DNA from 2 places in the Citrobacter sp. LST-B2 genome. Region 2 is predicted to be linked to the other one. Evidence: predicted binding sites of a transcription regulator. Region 2 holds the regulator's gene; the other holds the start of a gene.
What was found. Region 2 encodes sigma-54, which starts transcription at its own class of promoters, with help from an activator protein. Its sites were predicted from a motif close to GTTGGCACANNTTTCGCTNT; they were not measured.
Positions count from the first base shown of each region.

Region 1: the regulator sigma-54 is predicted to act here: its motif matches at 2,650-2,669, upstream of hypA (hydrogenase maturation nickel metallochaperone HypA).

Region 1 is NZ_CP192598.1:3,801,630-3,805,841, reverse strand. It holds gene hypE (hydrogenase maturation carbamoyl dehydratase HypE) at 1-15, opposite strand, end outside; gene hypD (hydrogenase formation protein HypD) at 12-1,133, opposite strand; gene hypC (hydrogenase 3 maturation protein HypC) at 1,133-1,405, opposite strand; gene hypB (hydrogenase nickel incorporation protein HypB) at 1,396-2,268, opposite strand; gene hypA (hydrogenase maturation nickel metallochaperone HypA) at 2,272-2,622, opposite strand; gene hycA (formate hydrogenlyase regulator HycA) at 2,833-3,294, shown strand; gene hycB (formate hydrogenlyase subunit HycB) at 3,431-4,042, shown strand; gene hycC (formate hydrogenlyase subunit 3) at 4,039-4,212, shown strand, end outside.
Region 2 is NZ_CP192598.1:554,731-558,942, reverse strand. It holds gene lptC (LPS export ABC transporter periplasmic protein LptC) at 1-229, shown strand, start outside; gene lptA (lipopolysaccharide ABC transporter substrate-binding protein LptA) at 198-752, shown strand; gene lptB (LPS export ABC transporter ATP-binding protein) at 759-1,484, shown strand; gene rpoN (RNA polymerase factor sigma-54) at 1,532-2,965, shown strand; gene hpf (ribosome hibernation promoting factor) at 2,988-3,275, shown strand; gene ptsN (PTS IIA-like nitrogen regulatory protein PtsN) at 3,391-3,882, shown strand; gene rapZ (RNase adapter RapZ) at 3,916-4,212, shown strand, end outside.

The DNA.
Region 1 (4,212 bases), 1.9 Mb from region 2:
TTGTACGCTGTTCATGCTTCACACTCCTGCTGACGATACTGATACCAGGCGGCGCATGCGCCTTCTGAAGAGACCATCAGTGCGCCGAAGGCGGTCTCTGGATTACAGGTCTTGCCAAACAACGGGCACTGATGCGGTTTACATTTCCCGGTCAGCACGTCGCCGCAGCGGGCGCGCGGGTCGTCGTAAACCTGCTGAGGTGCCGGTCGGAAATGCGCTTCGGCATCAAAACGCTGATAGTCAGGCGTCAGATGCACGCCGGAGGATTCAATCACCCCCAGGCCGCGCCACTCGCTGTCGCCGGTGACGCAAAATACGTCGGCAATAGCCTGTTGCGCCAACAGGTTGCCGGCGTCTGGCACCACGCGGCGATACTGGTTTTCGACCTGGCTGTGGGCCGCTATTTTCTGCTCAACCAGCATCACGACGCCTTGCAGTAGATCAAGGGGTTCGAATCCAGCGACCACCAGCGGACGATGAAACTCACTGGCAATAAAATGATAGGCGTCGGTACCGATCACCATACTGACGTGACCTGGAGCGAGAAACGCGTCGATGCCGTTATCGGGCTGTTCCAGCAGGCTGCGCAGGGTCGGAATGAGCGTGATGTGCTGACAGAAGAAGTAAAAATTCTGCACGTCGCGCAGTTTTGCCTGTTGCAGGGTAATGGCGGTGGTCGGCATGGTCGTTTCAAAGCCGAGGCCGAAAAACACGACTTTACGCGTTGGGTTTTCCTGCGCCAGTTTGAGCGCATCCATCGGCGAGTAGACGATGCGAATGTCCGCACCGCGCGCTTTCGCCTGCAACAGCGAACCTTGTTTCCCCGGCACGCGCATGGCGTCGCCAAAGGTACAGAAAATCACCTCCGGATGGCTGGCAATTTCAACGCAACTGTCGATACGTCCCATCGGCAGTACGCAGACCGGACAACCCGGGCCGTGGATAAACTCCACGTTATCAGGGAGCAACTGGTCGAGACCAAATTTGAAGATCGCGTGTGTATGGCCGCCGCAAACTTCCATAATGCGCAGCGGACGTTCAGCGGTATACGGCAGATGCGCGGCACGTTCACGCAGGTGTTCAATCAGTTGCATCACCTGTTCCGGCGCGCGGTATTCGTCAACAAAACGCATTATTTTTCCTCGCCATACAGCAAAGCGCCGACGTCCGGCTCAACATCAAACATGTTCTGGAGCGCATCGAGCGTGTCGCGCGCTTCGGCTTCGTTAATCACGCTCATGGCAAAACCGACGTGGACCAGTACCCACTGGCCCAGACGAGGTTCGCCGTGCTCATCACAACTGCCGACCAGCGTCAGATCGACGTCGCGCTGAATGCCGCAAACGTCGACTTTCGCCAGGTTACCTTCGATAGTGCGGATTTGGCCGGGAACGCCTATGCACATCGCTGTGCCTCCAGCCAGTTCAGCCACTGATCCATTCCTTCGCCGCTGGTGGCGGAAATCAGGATGATCTCGATATCCGGATTAACTTCCCGGGCACTGGCAATGCACTTCTCAACGTCGAAATTCAGGTACGGTAGCAGATCGACTTTGTTGAGCAGCATCAGCGAGGCGGCGGCGAACATATGCGGGTATTTCAGCGGCTTGTCTTCGCCTTCGGTGACAGAAAGCACCGCCACTTTATGGCGTTCGCCGAGATCAAAACTCGCCGGGCAGACGAGGTTACCGACGTTTTCGATAAACAGAATGCCGTGGTCTTCCAGCGGCAGACGCGGCGCGGCATCGGCAATCATCTGCGCATCGAGGTGACAGCCTTTGCCGGTGTTGACCTGAATGGCCGGAGTGCCCGTGGCGCGAATGCGTGCGGCGTCGTTGACCGTCTGCTGGTCGCCTTCAATGACGGCGCACGGGACGCTGTCTTTCAGCTTCATCAGCGTTTCGGTAAGCAGAGTGGTTTTACCGGATCCTGGGCTGGAGACGAGGTTGAGCACCAACTGTTGGCGCGCGGCGAAGCGGGCGCGGTTGCGCTCGGCCAGACGGTTGTTTTTATCCAGCACGTCGATTTCTACTTCCAGCATACGCCGCTGGCTCATGCCTGGCGCGTGGGTGCCGGCTTCACCGTGACCGTAGTGCAGATCGCCTTCTTCCGTCTGGCTCGGGGTGAATTCGGACGTTTTTATGCCGGTAATATTCAGCGCCGGGCGAGCTGCCGGGGCAAAAGGCGCGCTGCGAAACGCGGAATGAGGGTTATGCTCATCACCCTCTATATAAAGGTTGCCTTCAGCGCAACCGCATGTTGTACACATCGCTCACTCCTGATCTATTTCTATTCGTCGAATCTGTAATCCATCATCGGCCACGATTTGCAGCGTGTCGCTATTGCATTGCGGGCAACGGCGTACGCGTTGGGTCAGTAAGGTGACGTATTGCTGACAGGATTCACACCAGCATTCGGCTTCTTGTTCCTCGAGGTGCAGTTTACAACCTTCCGCAACGGTGCCACGGCATACCAGATCAAAACAAAAGGAGAGAGCGCTGGTTTCTACGCAAGAAAATGCGCCAATTTTGAGCCAGACCCCAGTTATCCGTTTTGCGCCGTGCGCGACGGCCTGTTGTTCGATCAATTCCAGTGCCCGCTGGCAAAGGGTAATTTCGTGCATAGTGCCTCCCGATATGATGGGCAGTGATAAGCAATAACTATGCCAGCCTGAAAGTTGGGGGCATTTGTCGATGACGATGATGACGAAATGACATGTCATTCGGGCGTCGACAGCCGTCTTTTATTATTAAATTCATGAAAAAACAAATAGTTAAAAACTGGCATGGAAAATGCTTATGGCAGGCTATCTCTGTTAAACGGGTAACCTGACATGACTATTTGGGAAATAAGCGAAAAAGCCGATTACATCGCGCAGCGGCATCGTCGCCTACAGGACCAGTGGCATATTTACTGCAATTCGCTGGTTCAGGGGATCACCCTGTCGAAAGCGCGTCTGCACCATGCGATGAGCTGCGCGCCGGATAAAGATCTCTGTTTCGTACTGTTCGAACACTTTCGCATCACCGTCACGATGGCGGAAGGCTTCAACAGCCACACCATTGAGTATTACGTCGAAACAAAAGATGGCGAAGATAAGCAACTGATTGCACAGGCGCAATTGAGCATTGATGGCAAAGTGGACGAGCGGGTCAGCAACCGTGAGCGTGAGCAGGTGCTGGAACACTATCTCGATAAAATCGCCAGCGTTTATGACCGACTGTATGCCGCTGTTGAAAGCGGGTCGCCGATCAATCTGAGCCAACTGGTGGCGAGACAAAATCCGGCGGCCTGACCCCAGCGTTTTACGTCGTGACGTCGTCTCATGGGTTGTCACGACGCTTTAAGGGACAGACGTGTCGAACAGTGTCGAAAATGACATTTCATCGGCATGTTTTCGTCAAAAATGACTATCACCTGAGGAATGCCTGGTGAATCGTTTTGTAATTGCTGACTCCACGCTCTGTATCGGCTGCCACACCTGCGAGGCCGCCTGTTCAGAGACGCATCGCCAGCACGGCCTACAGTCTATGCCGCGCCTGAAAGTGATGCTGAATGAAAAAGAATCTGCGCCGCAGCTTTGCCACCACTGTGAAGATGCCCCTTGCGCCACCGTGTGTCCGGTTAACGCCATTAACCGGGTGGATGGCGCCGTACAGCTTAATGAAAGCCTGTGCGTGAGCTGCAAACTGTGCGGCATTGCCTGTCCGTTTGGCGCGATCGAATTTTCCGGCAGCCGTCCGCTGCATATCCCGGCCAACGCCAATACGCCTAAAGCACCACCAGCGCCACCGGCACCGGCTCGCGTCAGTACGCTGCTGGACTGGGTTCCGGGCGTGCGTGCCATCGCGGTGAAATGCGATCTGTGCAGTTTCGATGAACAAGGCCCGGCCTGCGTACGGATGTGTCCGACGAAAGCTCTGCATCTGGTGAACAACATGGACATCGCCCGCGCCAGTAAACGGAAACGTGAGCTGACTTTCAATACTGACTTCGGCGATCTCTCCTTGTTTCAGCAGGCTCAGAGTGGGGAGGCAAAATGAGCGCAATTTCACTGATCATCAGCGGTGTGGCCTGGTTTGCCGCCGCCGCCGTCCTGGCATTTCTGTTCTCTTTTCATAAAGCGCTTAGCGGCTGGGTTGCTGGCGTGGGCGGCGCGGTGGGGTGCTTGTGTACTGCCGCGGCGGGTTTCTCCGTGCTCATCAACGCTGTC
Region 2 (4,212 bases):
AGTCAACGCGCTGGTGCCTGACGCTCAACTTCGCAGAATTACCACCGATAACGCGCAGATCAATCTGGTGACGCAGGATGTTACCTCTGAAGACCTCGTCACGTTATACGGAACAACATTTAACTCCAGCGGACTGAAAATGCGCGGCAACTTACGCAACAAGAACGCCGAGCTGATTGAAAAGGTTAGAACCTCCTATGAAATTCAAAACAAACAAACTCAGCCTTAATCTTGTGCTTGCCAGCTCACTTCTGGCCGCCAGCATTCCGGCGTTCGCCGTCACGGGCGATACCGAACAGCCGATCCACATCGAATCGGACCAGCAGTCTCTGGATATGCAGGGCAACGTCGTGACCTTCACCGGTAATGTCATTGTGACCCAGGGCACTATCAAAATTAACGCCGATAAAGTGGTCGTTACCCGCCCTGGCGGTGAAGAGGGTAAAGAGGTCATTGATGGCTTCGGCAACCCGGCCACGTTCTATCAAATGCAGGACAACGGTAAGCCGGTAAAAGGCCATGCGTCGAAAATGCATTATGAACTGGCGAAAGATTTTGTCGTGCTCACCGGCAATGCGTATCTGGAACAGCTCGACAGCAACATCACCGGTGACAAAATTACCTATCTGGTGAAAGAGCAGAAAATGCAGGCCTTCAGTGAGAAAGGCAAGCGTGTGACCACCGTTCTGGTTCCGTCGCAGTTGCAGGACAAAAACAAAAACCAGGCTCCGGCTCAGAAAAAGAGTAACTAATTCGTTATGGCAACATTAACTGCAAAGAATCTGGCGAAGGCCTACAAGGGCCGCCGCGTCGTGGAAGATGTCAGCCTGACCGTCAACTCGGGCGAGATTGTCGGTCTGCTTGGGCCGAACGGTGCGGGTAAAACCACCACCTTCTACATGGTCGTCGGCATTGTGCCGCGCGATGCCGGTAACATCATTATTGATGATGAAGACATCAGTCTGCTGCCGTTGCACGCCCGCGCGCGCCGCGGAATTGGCTATCTGCCGCAGGAAGCGTCGATTTTTCGCCGCCTGAGCGTGTACGATAACCTGATGGCCGTACTACAAATTCGTGACGATCTCACCAGCGAACAGCGTGAAGACCGCGCTAACGAGCTGATGGAAGAGTTCCACATTGAGCATCTGCGCGACAACATGGGTCAGTCACTCTCCGGCGGGGAACGTCGCCGTGTGGAAATCGCCCGCGCCCTCGCCGCCAACCCGAAATTTATCCTGCTGGATGAACCCTTTGCCGGCGTTGACCCCATCTCCGTTATCGATATCAAACGCATTATTGAGCATCTGCGTGACAGCGGTCTCGGCGTGTTGATTACCGACCATAACGTCCGCGAAACGCTGGCCGTGTGTGAACGTGCCTATATCGTGAGCCAGGGACACCTGATCGCGCACGGCACGCCGACAGAAATCCTGCAGGACGAACACGTGAAGCGCGTATACCTTGGGGAAGACTTCAGACTCTGATAGGGTAGAAGTTTGCGACGTCATAGCGGGAGAAAACGACTCTGAACATGAAGCAAGGTTTGCAACTCAGGCTGAGCCAACAACTGGCGATGACGCCGCAGCTACAACAGGCGATTCGTCTGTTGCAGTTGTCCACGCTGGAACTGCAGCAGGAACTCCAGCAAGCGCTGGAAAGCAATCCGTTGCTGGAACAAACCGATCTTCACGACGAAGTTGATACCCGCGAAACTCAGGACAGCGAAACGCTGGATACCGCCGACGCGCTCGAACAAAAAGAGATGCCGGAAGAGTTGCCGCTTGACGCCAGCTGGGATGAAATCTACACCGCCGGAACGCCGTCGGGCACCAGCGGCGACTACATTGACGATGAGCTCCCCGTTTACCAGGGTGAAACCACGCAGACTCTACAGGATTACCTGATGTGGCAGGTGGAACTCACCCCGTTCTCCGATACCGACCGCGCAATCGCCACGTCGATTGTAGATGCCGTTGACGATACCGGTTATCTCACCGTTTCGCTGGACGACATCCTCGACAGCATGGGCAATGATGAGGTCGGCCTTGATGAAGTCGAAGCCGTACTCAAACGTATTCAGCGGTTTGATCCCGTAGGCGTGGCGGCAAAAGATCTGCGCGATTGCTTACTGATCCAGCTCTCGCAATTCGACAAATCGACCCCCTTCCTTGAAGAAGCCCGGTTGATCATCAGCGATCATCTCGATCTGCTGGCGAACCACGACTTCCGCACTCTGATGCGCGTCACTCGTCTCAAAGAAGAGGTGCTCAAAGAGGCGGTCAATCTGATTCAGTCACTCGATCCCCGACCCGGGCAGTCGATCCAGACCGGCGAACCGGAATACGTGATCCCGGATGTGCTGGTACGCAAGCATAACGGTCACTGGACGGTTGAGCTCAACGGTGACAGCATTCCCCGCTTGCAGATCAATCAGCACTACGCCGCCATGTGCAACGGTGGGCGTAATGACGCCGACAGCCAGTACATCCGCAGTAATTTGCAGGATGCGAAGTGGTTGATTAAGAGTCTGGAAAGCCGCAATGATACCCTGCTGCGCGTCAGCCGTTGCATCGTTGAGCAGCAGCAAGCCTTCTTTGAGCAAGGCGAAGAATTTATGAAACCGATGGTGCTGGCTGACATCGCCCAGGCCGTCGAGATGCACGAATCGACCATTTCTCGTGTGACGACGCAGAAGTATCTGCACAGTCCACGCGGCATTTTTGAACTGAAGTATTTTTTCTCCAGCCATGTGAATACCGAGGGGGGTGGCGAAGCGTCCTCCACGGCGATCCGCGCACTGGTGAAGAAGTTGATTGCGGCGGAAAACCCCGCGAAGCCTTTGAGCGACAGCAAGCTAACATCGATGCTGTCGGAACAAGGCATCATGGTGGCGCGCCGCACCGTTGCGAAGTACCGAGAGTCTTTATCCATTCCGCCGTCAAACCAGCGCAAACAACTGGTTTGACCCAACCGATAAGGAAGACACTATGCAGCTCAACATCACTGGAAACAACGTCGAGATCACAGAAGCCCTGCGTGACTTTGTGAATACCAAGTTCGCCAAACTCGAACAGTATTTTGACAGGATCAATCAGGTCTATATTGTGTTGAAAGTGGAAAAGGTTACCCACATCTCGGATGCAACACTGCATGTAAACGGTGGCGAAATTCACGCCAGCGCGGAAGGTCAGGATATGTATGCGGCCATTGATGGCCTGATTGACAAGCTGGCAAGACAGCTCACCAAACACAAAGATAAATTGAAACAACACTAATTGTCCGGGCAGTTAGCGGGTGCAGGACGGCCTGTTGTGCAGAACAACAGGCCATTTGTACAGTTAGCGCTCCGAATCCGTTCCGCTGTTGTGGGACGGATTCTTAGGTGAAATTATGATAAATAACGATACGACTCTACAACTGAGTAGTGTACTTAACCAGGAATGTACGCGCAGTGCCGTTCACTGCCAGAGCAAAAAACGCGCGCTGGAAATCATCAGTGAACTGGCTGCAAAACAGCTCAGTCTACCGCCGCAGGTCGTTTTTGAAGCGATCCTGACGCGCGAAAAAATGGGCAGTACCGGCATCGGCAATGGGATCGCCATCCCGCACGGTAAGCTGGAAGAAGATACCCTGCGCGCCGTCGGCGTGTTTGTGCAACTGGAAACGCCCATCGCCTTCGATGCGATTGATAATCAACCTGTTGATCTGCTTTTTGCACTGCTGGTGCCTGCGGATCAAACCAAAACGCACCTGCATACACTATCGCTGGTGGCTAAGCGTCTGGCGGATAAAACCATCTGCCGTCGACTGCGCGCCGCACAGAGCGATGAAGAGTTGTATCAAATCATCACTGACACCGAAGGCGGTCAGGATGAAGCGTAACTCCCCTTTTTCCGTGGTGAGGAGAAACAGTACATGGTACTGATGATCGTCAGCGGTCGTTCAGGGTCAGGTAAATCTGTCGCCCTGCGCGCGCTGGAAGATATGGGCTTTTACTGCGTGGATAACCTTCCCGTCGTATTGTTACCCGATCTGGCTCGCACGCTTGCCGAACGCCAGATTTCGGCTGCCGTCAGCATTGACGTACGCAATATGCCAGAGTCGCCGGAAATTTTTGAGCAGGCGATGAACAACCTGCCCGAGGCGTTCTCGCCGCAGTTGCTGTTCCTCGATGCCGATCGCAACACGTTGATTCGTCGCTACAGCGATACG